DNA from 3 places in the Brevibacillus sp. IT-7CA2 genome. Region 3 is predicted to be linked to each of the others. Evidence: riboswitches for the same ligand, from Rfam matches in the RefSeq annotation. Region 3 holds a riboswitch; each other region holds the start of a gene.

Region 1 (4,460 bases), on a different contig from region 3:
ACCATTCTACTTCCCACCGGAATTGTTTTCAGACAGGCGGGTGAAAGGGAGATTGGTTCTCCGCGTTTTCCAGCGAGCAGCGCTGCTTTTTGATTAGCGAATGCTACGGCTGACTCATCCTTTACCTGATAAGGATAGACGATACCTCCACGTCCCGTTACGATATCGACACACGTACTGAAGGAGAGCACATCGATAATGACGATCATATCCGATGCTGCCCCGACCTGTTCCACCCCTTCGTATCCCCAATCAAATCGTGCCGTATAGTCTAGTTGTTTGCATACAGGCATTTCTCCCAAAAACCTCCACCATCCTCTATCAAAAATAGTTACTCGTCCCCTTACGTTCGCCGTTACAAATCAAGGCAAGAAACAATATCGTATTATTGTCCCACTAGATTACACAAGAATGGAGTGAATATGGATGTCTGAAATCGAATACGACGACGATCAAGGTAATACGGAAAAAAGAAATCACAGACGCCCAAGAAGAAATACTGTGAGAACGACTGGTATTTTGCAAAACAACCTCGCCCGGGCTCTCACCGCTCACCTCGACTTGGTAAATCTGAACACAGAAGAGGTTGAAGTACGTGTGCAAGTATTGAACTGGGGTAACGCAGTTACGCAAACGAATCCAGTTAGCACCTTGCTTGACATCACGCAATTTATCCCTGCGAATACTCGCACTGCTTTCAATGCGCTGGTCCCCGCTTCTTTCCACTATGAAGTGCGCCTTACCGTAGCAGAAAACAACAGAAATGTCCTTCTCACCACTTATGGCCGTACTTCCATCGGCGGCGGTCAAGTGGTCGGTCTTTCAGTTCTTGACAGTCAATTCCAAACTGTCGAAATCGAAACTTGTATTTAACTATTTTGTAGGAAGAAAATGAGGAATTATGGTGAGACGCCATAGTTCCTTTTTTAATCCATTCGCATGCGGGAAAAGGCGCTGGGGACTATCCCAACGCCTTTTTACTTTTACGACCACGACAAAAAAACTGCCCTCGAAAGGACAGTTTCTTTTAAAAGGAGACTTACAGTTTTACTACGTTCTCAGCTTGTGGGCCACGGTTGCCTTGAACGATGTTGAATTGAACTTTTTGACCTTCGTCCAAAGTTTTGAAACCGTCACCTTGGATTGCGCTGAAGTGTACGAATACATCGTCTCCGCCTTCTACTTGAATGAAACCGAAACCTTTTTCTGCGTTAAACCATTTTACTGTTCCGTTCGTTTGCATTTAAAAAAACCTCCAAAAATTCAATTTGAATATGCTAGTCATATTTACCGAAGCAAATAAAGCTCACATATCATGAAGAAATACCAGATCTTCAAATATGATACGCCTTCATGATATGTGAATATTATTTACTCCGCGAATATACGATTGTCATAGGACGGAACTGCAAAATTAAAAACTAAACCTTTTGAAAACCTAAAACAATGAAAGCCCATCCTCTCTTCCATCCTTGCGGCTCCGATGACCGCGCCAGTGTGAATCGGGGATTCAAAAATGTTATCCATCAGCATACACCTCGATGAATGATTAGGTATCAATTTTTCAAGTAGCAATCTCATTCTACCATGGATGTCCAATAAAAGCAACCGTTCACCCTATACTGGAGAAGGCGGTACTCTGTTACAATAACAATGGGAGGGATTTCATTGCAAAATCATACTTTGACAACGATTCAATTATCCGAAATGCTTGAAAAGAAAGTGCCTGTACTATTAATGGACGTACGCGACGCCGAAAAATTTATCACCGGCAGCCTTGTTCATGAAAACGCTTCGACACGTAACGTCCCCTATCTTCTAATGAAAGAACAGGACAAGCCGTTCGATGAGGAAACCGAAAAACTTGCGCAAAATGTGCAGATTGTTACTGTATGTACAACTGGTAACAAAGCGCAAAAAGCTGCCGCTCTTCTTCGTGAGCATGGTTTTCAAGCAAATGCATTGGAAGGCGGCTTAACCGCATGGAAGGAACAATCAAACGAATCGAAATGAGCCTAATTTATCAACCCTTTTAGCTATTTGCCATATATTACTCCTTTATTTCGATTGGGATTGTCTGATATCGTTGTTCATGCCAAACGAAATAAGCCGAGACTTCCTCTTGAAAGGAAGTGCGGGGGACTTTTTTGTGGATGAGATATTCCACATTGGGGTGAATCGCCGAACTGGCGTAGGGTTGTTTCCTCAATCCGAATCCGACAACTAACCTCGTAGGCAAAAAAAAGGAGAGATTTGTTTAATGAAACGTTTTGGTTCTGTTACAATCGCGATGACTCTTGGTCTGGGCTTGGCTCTAACAGGCTTTGCTACTTCTGCTTCGGCTGCTTCTAATTGCCCTGTTCCTGGCGGACAATTCCAATATTATATGCCACAATTCCAAAAAGCTCCAAATTCCCAGCAATTTTGGAACTTCTTTCAACAAAAACAAGGCTTTGCCCCTGGACAACCAATGCCAGTACAACAGCCAATGACACCGATGCAACCTGCAAAGCCGGTACAACCAGCTCCAGTTCAAGCTGCACCAGCGCAACCTAGCAATAACGTCACTCAACCTGCCGCTCCAGTAAATCAAGCGGAGCAAGGAAAAACTGGTGATTTTGCGAAACAAGTCGCGGATTTGGTGAACCAAGAACGTGCAAAAGCAGGTCTCAAGCCTGTTCAAATGGATGCAGCACTGTCCAAAGTAGCGTTGGCAAAAGCACAAGATATGTCTGCTAACAACTATTTTGACCACAACAGCCCAACGTACGGTTCCCCATTTGACATGATGAAGCAGTATGGCATTCAGTACTCGACTGCCGGTGAGAATATCGCCATGGGTCAACAGAGTCCACAAGAAGTTATGCAACAATGGATGAATAGTGAAGGTCACCGCCAAAACATCATGAACCCTGCGTTCACAAAAATTGGTGTAGGCTTCACAAATGGCTACTGGGTACAAGAATTTATCGGATAGAACGCATTGCATGAAACGAAAAGCCGGTGTCTCTTAATCGAGACCCGGCTTTTTCGTGTAGGCATTATTCCTGCTGTGCTTCGGATGCCTGCTTTTTGGGGGTACAACAGCAGCTATCCTGCTCATTTACCAAAGCGACGTCCTTTTGATGCATTTTTTGCTTGGTTGGGTAAGCAGATACTTGCTGCAGCTCGGCATTGACATCAGACGATTGGTTCATCCGTATGGCCCCCTTGCCTTTTTTTGTGGTGCATCCCTAGTATGCTCGCGGTTGTAAATGACTCATTCCTAAGGAACACTGGAAGCACATGCAAATGAGCCTATCTGCTAATGATATGTTCAAGGTCTTTTAAGGCAGCCGCTGCTGCTGCGACAGGATCTGATTTTCCTCCAACGACCAATAAATCCCCCATGACATCTGTTTCTACCCGTATGGCTTTTGTCGTACCTGATACAGATGCAAATGGATGGGTAAGATCTACTGCACACAGCTCCACTGCTACAGAAACCGTACCATTCACTTCCTTTTGGATGCTTCCGATCAACTTGGGAATCTTCGTATGCTTCTTCCACGTCTCGATTTGTAACGCGGTTATTTCGCGAATACTTGCGCGTGCGATATCGGTCAGATTTACTTGCGCGTCAAAAGCGGCGTTTGCCAAGATCGTGATCTTCGAAGCTGTATCCCAACCATCGACATCGTAAGAAGGATCCGGTTCGGCAATCCCCATCTTCTGAGCGAGCTCGACTGCTTCCGCACAGGTAAGCCCCTCTTCCATCATTTTTGTGAGCACGAAGTTAGTTGTTCCCGTAAAAATGCCCTCGACTCGTTTCACTTCACAGCCTGCCAAGTTATACTGCAATAGATCGATCGTTGGCAGGGCTGCTGCTGTTGCTCCACTCACTTTCAACGCGACGCCATGTTTTTTGGCTAGAGCCGCTAAACCAGCATAATCGACAACAAGCGCACCTTTTGAAATCGCGATTGCGTGTATAGCATTTTCCAATGCATAACGAATAAAAGTAAGACCGGGTCCTCCCTCTTTTTCGGATGGACCAGCCTCAATGAGCACATCCGCTTGAACCGATTTGATAAATTCCAGCGCGTTCCATGATGGGTTCCTTGCTTGTTTTGTATGAGCATAGTCTTCCCATTTTCCTGAGTCGATTCCGTTCTCATCGTAGAGACCGGAAGACGAACGAACGACTCCCACGAGTCTGACATCCGCTTGATAAAGCTCGCGGTACCGCTCCCGTCGCTGCTCCAGCAGTCTGGCTACGTGCTGTCCTACTGTTCCAAAGCCGGTTAACATAATATTCCAATGTTTCATGAGTCTATCTCCTTGTTGTCTATGCTCCGTTTATTTCCACCATTTTTTTCTACTTTTATCCTGTATCCGGTGCAAATCCTTGCGATTCAGTTTCTTTCCTGTTTTTGCCGAGTAGAGCTCTTCCGTATGATCAATAAACAAAATTCCTTCCA
Region 2 (4,460 bases), on a different contig from region 3:
CTGGAAAAACATCAAATTTCGTACCAAGCAGTGTCTGATACCATGCTGGCACTGGAGCGCTCCGGTAAAACGGCGATGCTCGCAGTCGTCGAAGGCAAGCTCGCTGGCTTGATTGCCGTAGCGGATACGATCAAACCAACCTCCAAGCAAGCTGTTCAGCGCATGAAAGCAATGGGATTGACTGTAATCATGATGACCGGTGACAACCGTCAAACTGCCGAGGCCATTGCCCGTGAAGCAGGAATCGATCACGTCATCGCAGAAGTCCTGCCTGAAGGCAAAGCCGCAGAAGTGAAAAAACTGCAAGCACAAGGAAAAAAAGTCGCGATGGTCGGCGATGGTATCAACGATGCACCAGCACTCGCTACCGCTGACGTCGGTATGGCAATCGGTACAGGTACAGATGTGGCTATGGAAGCAGCAGATATTACGCTGATGCGTGGCGAACTGACCAGTGTCGCAGACGCCATCGAGATGAGCAAACGCACCATCCGCAACATCAAGCAAAACCTGTTCTGGGCATTGGCCTACAACACCTTGGGCATCCCGATTGCCGCCATCGGCTTCCTCGCTCCATGGCTTGCCGGTGCCGCAATGGCCTTCAGCTCCGTATCCGTTGTACTCAACGCACTAAGACTGCAACGAGTGAAGCTGTAACAACAGTAACAAGCGGCTTTGTCCGCCTTACCTATACAACATAAAATGTAAGGAGAGATTGATCATGACAAATATCACATTGAACGTAGAAGGTATGTCTTGCAACAAATGCGTAGCCCGCATCGAGAACACATTGAAAGATCTGGGTGCAGAAGGCAAAGTAAACCTGGCTGAAAAAAAGGTTGAGGTTTCCTACAACGAGAGCAACTTGACTCTCGATGCAGTAAAAGAAGCAATCGAAGACCAAGGCTACGACGTCGTTTAATCGTCGTACCTTTGAAAAAGCTCCTGCCTGATTCATTGAGGCGGGAGCTTTTTTCAATTGTGATTGGAGTAGCTGTAGTGGAGGGGAAGAAGCCCATTTCCAGTCTACGCTTCGGCCTACGCCCCGCAAGGGGGGGAGACTGTTCGCTCCGAATTGAACGGCGGGAGCGATTCAAAACTGAAAACGTTACAACGTTTTTGTATGTGATAAAAGCTGAAAACCCCCGCCATTCATTTCTCCGCTAGGTAGGGCTCCAGAGGCGCTAGGACTGGAAATGTTCTTCTTCCCAAGCAGCTTTTTACTACATTTTGAAAGCAGCATTCAAGCTGTCTTTTAAAAAGTATGTAGAAACACAACAGCTCGTAGAGGAAACAGGAGAAATAAGCGAAGATCTTTGGACACACCTACCGAGGCGTAGTGAAAAAAAGAGAAACTGCTTTTAGCGTCCACCTCTGAGGCGCATCCTGAACAGTCAACTTTGGACGCGGTTTCGCTTTTTTTCACGGAGCCGGGCACCCCCTGCTCCCTCGCAGGGGTTCCAAGAATCTGAGCGTTTTCTCCTGTTTCCTCCCCACCACAACAGCGAGTATAGCGCACTAATCTTTCAATCGAATAAGCAACCAACAGCTAATTCAATCCGACTTATAAAGAAAGCCGTAATCCGGTTAAAACCGTGCTAAACGAATGTTCACAATAACTGGAAGCGAGCGTATAATTCAAATCACAATCACGATTCAATAGGAAACAACACATACGGCCTAGTTCCGAGATTCTCGGAAGCGGGGGAACCAATCTTTTGGGGTTAATCCTGAGTGATCAGGAGGGATGAGGAAATGTCTTCTCTGCCATCCTACCCGTCAGCTAACCTCGTCGGCCAAAGCAGGGAAGGTCATGGATGGATAAAGTCTAGGCATATAATGCGCAACAAGGGGATTCCTTGCGGGCGTGTGATAGGCCGATGCAGGCTTTTTCTTTGGGACCTTTGTTCTGGAGAAAAAGGATGGATCGGCCTATTTTTTTATGAAAATACCGACGAGCAGCTTACGCCGATACAGTCGTGAAGGAAATGCTGTGGATCGCTGGGAGGCAGTTGGTACGACATAAACCGCTGACAATCGAAATCAGGAAGACAGAGTACAGGGAGTCCCGAAAATGGACGCCAGGTATTACGTAAGCCTGCGGATTTTCAACACGAGTAAAAATCAAGCGTGCCTTGGTTTTGCTGGGGTGTGGAAACTTCGCGGGCTTTTTACATTTACGAAAAAACGAAGGATGAGGGATACCATGCCCAAAATGAAAGTCCATCAACTGACAAAAGTGTTCGGTAAGCAGCCCGAGCTGGCCTTGAAGCTGCTGGCGGAAGGACGTACAAAAGAACAAATTTACAAGCAAACGGGCCAGTCTATCGGGGTAAATCAGGTCAGCTTTGAAGTCGAGGAAGGTGAAGTCTTCGTCATCATGGGCCTGTCCGGCAGTGGCAAATCCACCTTAATCCGACTGTGTAATCGACTGATTGACCCAACGAGCGGAAGCATCGAGATCGATGGGGAAGAGATCGTGGACATGAAGGCGACAGCTTTGCGCGAGGTGCGGAGGAGGAAGCTCGGGATGGTTTTCCAAAATTTTGCCCTGTTTCCGCAGCGGACGGTACGGGAAAACGTGGAGTTTGGTTTGGAGATTCAACAAGTACCACCAGGGCTCCGGCAAGAAAAAGCACGGGAAGCGCTCGCGCTCGTTGGATTAACCGAGTGGGAAAATGCGTACCCGGATCAATTGAGCGGAGGGATGCGCCAGCGGGTCGGATTGGCGCGGGCGTTGGCTAATAATCCAGATATTCTCTTGATGGACGAAGCATTCAGTGCACTGGACCCGCTCATTCGAAAAGACATGCAGGATGAACTGCTGGAGCTTCAGATGACGATGAAAAAGACGATTCTGTTCATTACACATGACTTGCACGAGGCGTTGCGGCTGGGCGATCGGATTGCCTTTATGAAAGACGGGCAGATCATTCAGATCGGCCGCCCGGAAGAAATCATGGCAGACCCAGCGGATGAATTCGTGCGGAAGTTCGTGGAGGATGCCGACCTGTCCAGGGTCCTCGTTGCTGAAAATGTGATGAAACGGGCAGAAGCAATCACTCCTGACAAAGGGGCGCGAGTGGCGCTGCAACTCATGATGGATAACGGCGTGTCCAGCTTGTACGTCGTGGACAAAAAGCGCACACTACTCGGCTTGATTACGGCGTATGACGTTTCACTCGCGATCGGTACGGGAGATTCGCTGGAGACGATCATGAAAACCGACCTCCCTACCGTTTCACCTGACGCACGTCTGCACAGTTTGTTCCCGATGATGGCAGATCTGCACGTCCCGATTGCTGTAGTGGGCGAGCAGAAGCGTTTGTTGGGTGTCATCGTAAAAGGAGCGGTGTTAGGCGGGCTGGTAGGCAAAGTCAATGTCCAAGAGCACCAGAGAGCAGAGGTGATGAGTGATGGACGTCGTGCCTAAGCTGCCAATTGGCGAATGGATGGAAGGGTTCGTGGAGGTGCTGGGCCAGTACAAAGGGGTATTGTTTGATCCAGTGTCTATCGTCATTTCCACGATGGTGACTTACTGTTCCACGGTTTTGGCAGAGATACCTTCGCTGATTCTCATCTTGCTGCTAGGGGCCTCTGCGTGGGTTTTTGCAGGGAGAGCGTCCATGGTCTTTACGGTTATCGGATTTTCTCTCATCCACAACTTGGGGTACTGGGATGAAACGATGGAGACATTGGGACTCGTCCTCACTGCCACCATGATTTCGATCGTCATCGGGATTCCGGTGGGCATTCTTTGCGCGAGACACGATACGTTTCGCAATCTGGTCACACCAGTACTGGATTTGATGCAGACGATGCCAGCGTTCGTTTATTTGATTCCCGCGATCTTTTTCTTCGGCTTGGGCGAGGTGCCGGGAGTCATTGCCTCCGTTATTTTTGCTTTGCCGCCAATCGTGCGTCTCACGAACTTAGGCATACGTCAGGTCCCAGCGGAAATGGAGGAAGCGGCGGACGCCTTTGGCGCAACTGGGTGGCAAAAGCTCGTGAAAGTACAACTGCCGTATGCGAAATCGACGATCTTGGCGGGAGTTAATCAGTGCATCATGCTCGCCCTGTCGATGGTGGTCATAGCGGCTATGATCGGGGCGAAAGGCTTGGGTGCAGACGTATATCGTGCCGTTTCGCAAGTGGATATAGGAAGAGGATTCGAGGCGGGGCTGTCCATCGTGATCATCGCTATCGTCTTGGATCGGCTTACTCAACATGCAGGAAAAAAGGAGAGAAATACATGATGAACAAAACGGTTCCAGCTTTACTGGCAGTGATGATGGGAGCGACAGCTTGGCTCGCAGGCTGCTCCAGTCAAAACACAAACACACAAATACCGACAGCAACGATGATTGGTCCTATCCCTTCCGAGACGTCGGACAACGCGCTAGGAGAAAAGCTCGACTACAAAATCATCGGAATCGACGCAGGAGCAGGCTCGATGGTGA
Region 3 (4,460 bases):
ATGTTTTGCTGTAGATGGTGTTTCCATTGGCATCCTTCACGAGCATGCGGTACATCACGTCGTCTGGCAACTGCTTTTCAAGCTCCAAACGTTCGATTGGGTCCTTGAAATTACTGACGAGAAGCAATTGATTGAGCATGACCTTCTCTGCGGCTTCCTTCTCAGCCTGGTACTGATTATGCCGATCATTTTTGAGTTGAGCGACAATAATGTCTTGAAAAACAAATTTAAACAACAAGATGTTGAGTGTGATCAAGGCAATGAAGGAGAGAAAAATTTTATTACGTAAGCTCATTTAAAGCTTCTCCCCGATGAATACGTAGCCTGTCCCCCATTGTGTTTTAATGAACTGACGCTCTGTTTCCAACTTTTCACGGAGGTTTTTGATATGGACGGTCACTGTATTGAGCGAGCCATAACCATATCCCCAGACACGGTCGTAGATTTGCTCTCTTGTAAAGACGATGCCCGCATTTTCTGCGAGGAATGTGAGCAGTTGAAATTCTTTGGTAGAGAGCTCAATTTTTTGATTACATACATAAACGGAATACGTTTCTTTATGAATTTCTAGGTCCTTGAATTTCAAAACGGTAATCGGAGAAGAAGCTGTTTCCTTCTCTGGCTGCTCCTCAGTATGCTTGCGAATGCGCTCATAACGACGCAGGTGGGCACGAATGCGAGCGAGCAGTTCTTCTGTATCAAATGGCTTTGTAATGTAATCGTCTGCGCCAATTTCAAAGCCGACTACCTTATCTACCGCTTTTCCTTTTGCACTGAGAAACAGTATAGGCAAATCCCACTCACGGCGAATTTGAGAACAGAGCTCGTAGCCACTCATGTTGGGCATCATAATACCCAAAAGGATCAGGTTGGGTCGCTCTCCTTGGCTGAGCAGGGAGAGTGCATCTTCTCCACTCTCTGCGGAGGAAACGCTGAAGCCCTCGTTCTCCAAAATGTCTTCTAGCAGTTCAATAATCTCCAGATTGTCATCGACAATTAAAATGTGATCTTTCACCGGAACAACCCCCAGTTACTTCTATTAATAAGGAATACCATTCAAAGAATGGGTCTTGTCTATCATAACATGCTTTGACCTGATCAGGGGAAGAAACCCCGTAAGTTATTAAGTTGTTCTAATATATGAGGGTACCTCTTTAGACCAGGTACTAAGTTTCGTCAGAAAAAGCCAGAGACGTAGTGTCCCTGGCTTTTATTATTTTGCCGAACGACTATTTTTTAGCTGGTTTTTCCGGCAACGATGCAGCTTGCACCGCTTTTTCCTTTTTCGGAGTTTCTGCTTTCGCTAGAACAGGAGCGCTGAGACGCTTGGCGCCTACATAACGCTTGCTCCAGTAGTATGGATCGCTCAACTTAGTGTTGACGACTCCACGACCAGATTCCGAGTGTACAAATGTGCCGTCTCCAATGTAGATACCCACGTGAGAAATGCTGCGACCGTTCGTATTGAAGAACACGAGATCGCCTGGCTGCAAATCTTTTCTGGCTACCTCTGTACCTAATTCGTACTGAGAAGCAGAATTGTGAGGCAGGTCTACACCTAACGCATCAAATACGTAGCGCGTGAAACCGGAGCAGTCAAAGCCCTTTTTGGACGAGCCGGAAGATTTGTAAGGGGTACCGTACAAGTCGCTGACTACTTCATTGAGAGTATTCTCCTCAGCAGCATGTGCAGCGCCTGCCCCCATAGCAAGCATTCCAGCCATAAATAAAGATAAAACTACCTTGCGCAAAAGAAACTGCTCCCTTCGTGAGCCTACGAGGTTAGCTGAAGGGTTCGGTCGAAAGGACGCCCTAGGCTGCTAGGAGTAGCAACCATTCACCCCAAAAACGTGGTTCCCCCGTTTCCGCCAAGCGGAATTCGGCTATTTTTCGATGTTTTTTTACACGCACTCTTACGAAGATTCTACGCCAGTCCTTCTTTTCCTTCTTTTTCATCCACTAGTTCACATATTCGTCACAAAAATACCGTCAAATGCTGTAACGTTTTCGTTCAACAGTGCAAGACGCCTTTCGACGCGCGCTTGTTCTGCCTTGCGGGACAGCTCGTCCGATTAGGGCAGGAAATTGTCTCCGTCCAAGGACGGAGGGAAAAACCAACCGCACGCCCGTTATGGGAAGCCTATACCGGGGGCTACAATAAGGGCATAACGTTCCACAAGCACCACATGCAAAACGAATGGAGGTAAGCGAGTAATGAGCGAACGGTCTGGCAAAGTTCTACTCGGGCTGGTTCTGCTGCTAGTCGGTGGGTTGGTTCTTCTAGATCTGGTGGGTATCGATATCGGAGACTTGCTCGGGTTCATCATTCCCGGTGTGATCATGATATACGGTGCCAAAAAGATTATGGGACAAACCGGTTCACGCTTTTGGGGAATCCTAGTCTTCCTATTCGGGTTCCTGATGTTGATTGGCAAGCTTGACCTACTATTTCACGCACTTCTGGCCATTGGGGTGATTTATCTGGGATATCGCTTACTGCGTCCCAGTCAAGAACCTAAACAAGCTCCACCTGCTTGGGAGCGTGAATGGGCCCAAAAAGTATTAAAAGAAGATACGCTAGACGCTTGGGAGAGAAACGTAACCAAACGGCCATAACCGTTTTGGTAACCGCAATAACACTGTGTCGCAAGAGTCTTTTGGATGAACAATATGATGTGATATGATGAGGAGGAAAAAATAATGAGTATCTTTAAACGTTTGCGTGACCTGACAGTAGCTTCGGTAAATGATGCATTGGATTCGATGGAAGATCCGGTAGTAATGCTGAATCAATATATGCGTGACATGGAAGTAGAAATCGGACAAGTTGAAGTAGCGGTTGCCCGTCAGGTTGCACTGGAAAAGAAATTCCGCCAGCAATTGGACGAAGCCAATGCTCTGATCGAAAAACGCGATCGTCAAGTCAAGCTCGCCTTGACTGAGGGAGAAGACGAGTTGGCTCGTCGAGCACTCGCTGACAAGAAGCAGTACGAAGGCCGTGCAGCGGAATATGAAGGTCTCTACCTGTCAGCATCCGAGGCAGCTACGCAAATGCGCGAGAAGCTGGCTGAGTTGAAGGAAGAGTTCTATAAAATGCGTGCGAAAAGGTTCACACTGATGGCACGTGCACAAGTAGCTCGTACACAAAAGCAAGTCAATCAAGCAGTTGTCGGTATCGGCAATCCGTCCGCAGGCCGTGGCTTCGCCCGCATGGAAGAAAAAGTCATGCGCATGGAAGCAGAAGCGCAAATGAGTGGACAATGGCGCCAAACAGACCGCGCTTGGGAGAACGCTTTGTCTGAACTGGAAAAGGATGATCTCGATGCAGAACTTGCTAGTATCAAAGCATCCATTAATGAAGTGAAAACACCGGTAGCCAAACCAGTACAATCCTAATTCGACAGGAACTGGGGGACTGGGTGTAGAATAGCTTGTGTCAATTCGGCAGCCTGTGTACATCAGGCTGCTTTTCCCCTAGGAGGTACGATTCTTGCAGGACTTCTTGGTCTTTTTGCGGCGGTTTATCGCTGAGCCTGGACGCGTCGGTAGTATAATCCCCAGCTCTCGTTTTTTATGTGAGCAAATGTTGAAAAGCGTCGATTGGGCTTCAACCGATGTGATCCTGGAGCTGGGACCTGGTACAGGGGCATTTACCCAAACGATCTATCAGCGCTTGCGTCCCGGCACACAGTATGTGCTTGTGGAACGAGATTCCCATTTTCGCTCTATGCTTCAATCACGTTTTCCCGATCTTCCTATCAGGGAGGAAGCGACTCAACTTAGGTCTTACTTGGAGGAGCAGAGCCTTGCAGGTGCAGATGTCATTATCTCAGGTCTGCCATTCGCCAATTTTCCACAAGAGCTGAGGGCAGCAATTCTGGACGAAGTTCAATCTGTACTGAAGCCAGGGGGCCTATTTATTACATTCCAATATTCGCTACAACTCCAAGCTGAGTTGCAGGATCGTTTTTCCTGGGTCAAGATCGACTTTACCCTGTTGAACATTCCGCCTGCATTCATCTATACATGTCGTAATGGTCAAAGTGAAAACGATCAGCATGGGGCGTGAGAGAGGAGACTTTTGTGAAACTGTCCCGTTTGCACAAAATGTTGGCTGGTGTCCTGATTATTTTTACGGGAATCGGTCTTTTGTTAGACAGTTTGGGTATCATTTCATTCGGTCTGTTTGATTTGTGGCCGATGGTGCTTATTTATTTTGGCCTTCGTTTGTGGGGGCAGAAAAATCGGATTGGCGGAGGGATTCTATTCTCCCTGGGGACCATTATCGCGATGGATATGTGGTTTGGTGTCGGGGTCGATGATTTGTTCCAAATTGCAGTGCCAATCGTGTTTATTTATTTCGGGTTTCAGTTGATTCGGGGCAAGAACAGCAGAAGAGATCACCGTGTGAATCAACCTTTGGGCGATACGGGGACCCCATCTGCTGCGGAGACGATTAT

What was found. A riboswitch is a leader RNA that binds a small molecule or an ion and turns the genes downstream of it on or off. The one in region 3 is predicted to bind cyclic di-AMP.
Region 1: linked by a shared signal. The riboswitch ahead of ACM6JA_RS02145 (CAP domain-containing protein) and the one ahead of ACM6JA_RS28535 (C40 family peptidase) in region 3 are both predicted to bind cyclic di-AMP.
Region 2: linked by a shared signal. The riboswitch ahead of ACM6JA_RS06360 (quaternary amine ABC transporter ATP-binding protein) and the one ahead of ACM6JA_RS28535 (C40 family peptidase) in region 3 are both predicted to bind cyclic di-AMP.

Annotation. Positions count from the first base shown of each region.
Region 1 is NZ_CATKQT010000003.1:55,248-59,707, reverse strand. Features, by position in the region: gene ACM6JA_RS02165 (2-phosphosulfolactate phosphatase) at 1-293, opposite strand, end outside; gene ACM6JA_RS02160 (hypothetical protein) at 502-873, shown strand; gene ACM6JA_RS02155 (cold-shock protein) at 1,040-1,243, opposite strand; gene ACM6JA_RS02150 (rhodanese-like domain-containing protein) at 1,669-2,013, shown strand; cyclic di-AMP (ydaO/yuaA leader) riboswitch at 2,098-2,253, shown strand; gene ACM6JA_RS02145 (CAP domain-containing protein) at 2,261-2,977, shown strand; gene ACM6JA_RS02140 (hypothetical protein) at 3,042-3,197, opposite strand; gene ACM6JA_RS02135 (homoserine dehydrogenase) at 3,298-4,308, opposite strand; gene def (peptide deformylase) at 4,339-4,460, opposite strand, start outside.
Region 2 is NZ_CATKQT010000010.1:52,528-56,987, reverse strand. Features, by position in the region: gene ACM6JA_RS06370 (heavy metal translocating P-type ATPase) at 1-657, shown strand, start outside; gene ACM6JA_RS06365 (cation transporter) at 722-922, shown strand; cyclic di-AMP (ydaO/yuaA leader) riboswitch at 1,668-1,814, shown strand; gene ACM6JA_RS06360 (quaternary amine ABC transporter ATP-binding protein) at 2,207-3,433, shown strand; gene ACM6JA_RS06355 (ABC transporter permease) at 3,417-4,256, shown strand; gene ACM6JA_RS06350 (glycine betaine ABC transporter substrate-binding protein) at 4,253-4,460, shown strand, end outside.
Region 3 is NZ_CATKQT010000053.1:220,238-224,697, forward strand. Features, by position in the region: gene ACM6JA_RS28525 (sensor histidine kinase) at 1-295, opposite strand, end outside; gene ACM6JA_RS28530 (response regulator transcription factor) at 296-1,015, opposite strand; gene ACM6JA_RS28535 (C40 family peptidase) at 1,230-1,751, opposite strand; cyclic di-AMP (ydaO/yuaA leader) riboswitch at 1,756-1,895, opposite strand; gene ACM6JA_RS28540 (LiaF transmembrane domain-containing protein) at 2,215-2,616, shown strand; gene ACM6JA_RS28545 (PspA/IM30 family protein) at 2,701-3,396, shown strand; gene ACM6JA_RS28550 (class I SAM-dependent methyltransferase) at 3,491-4,069, shown strand; gene liaF (cell wall-active antibiotics response protein LiaF) at 4,084-4,460, shown strand, end outside.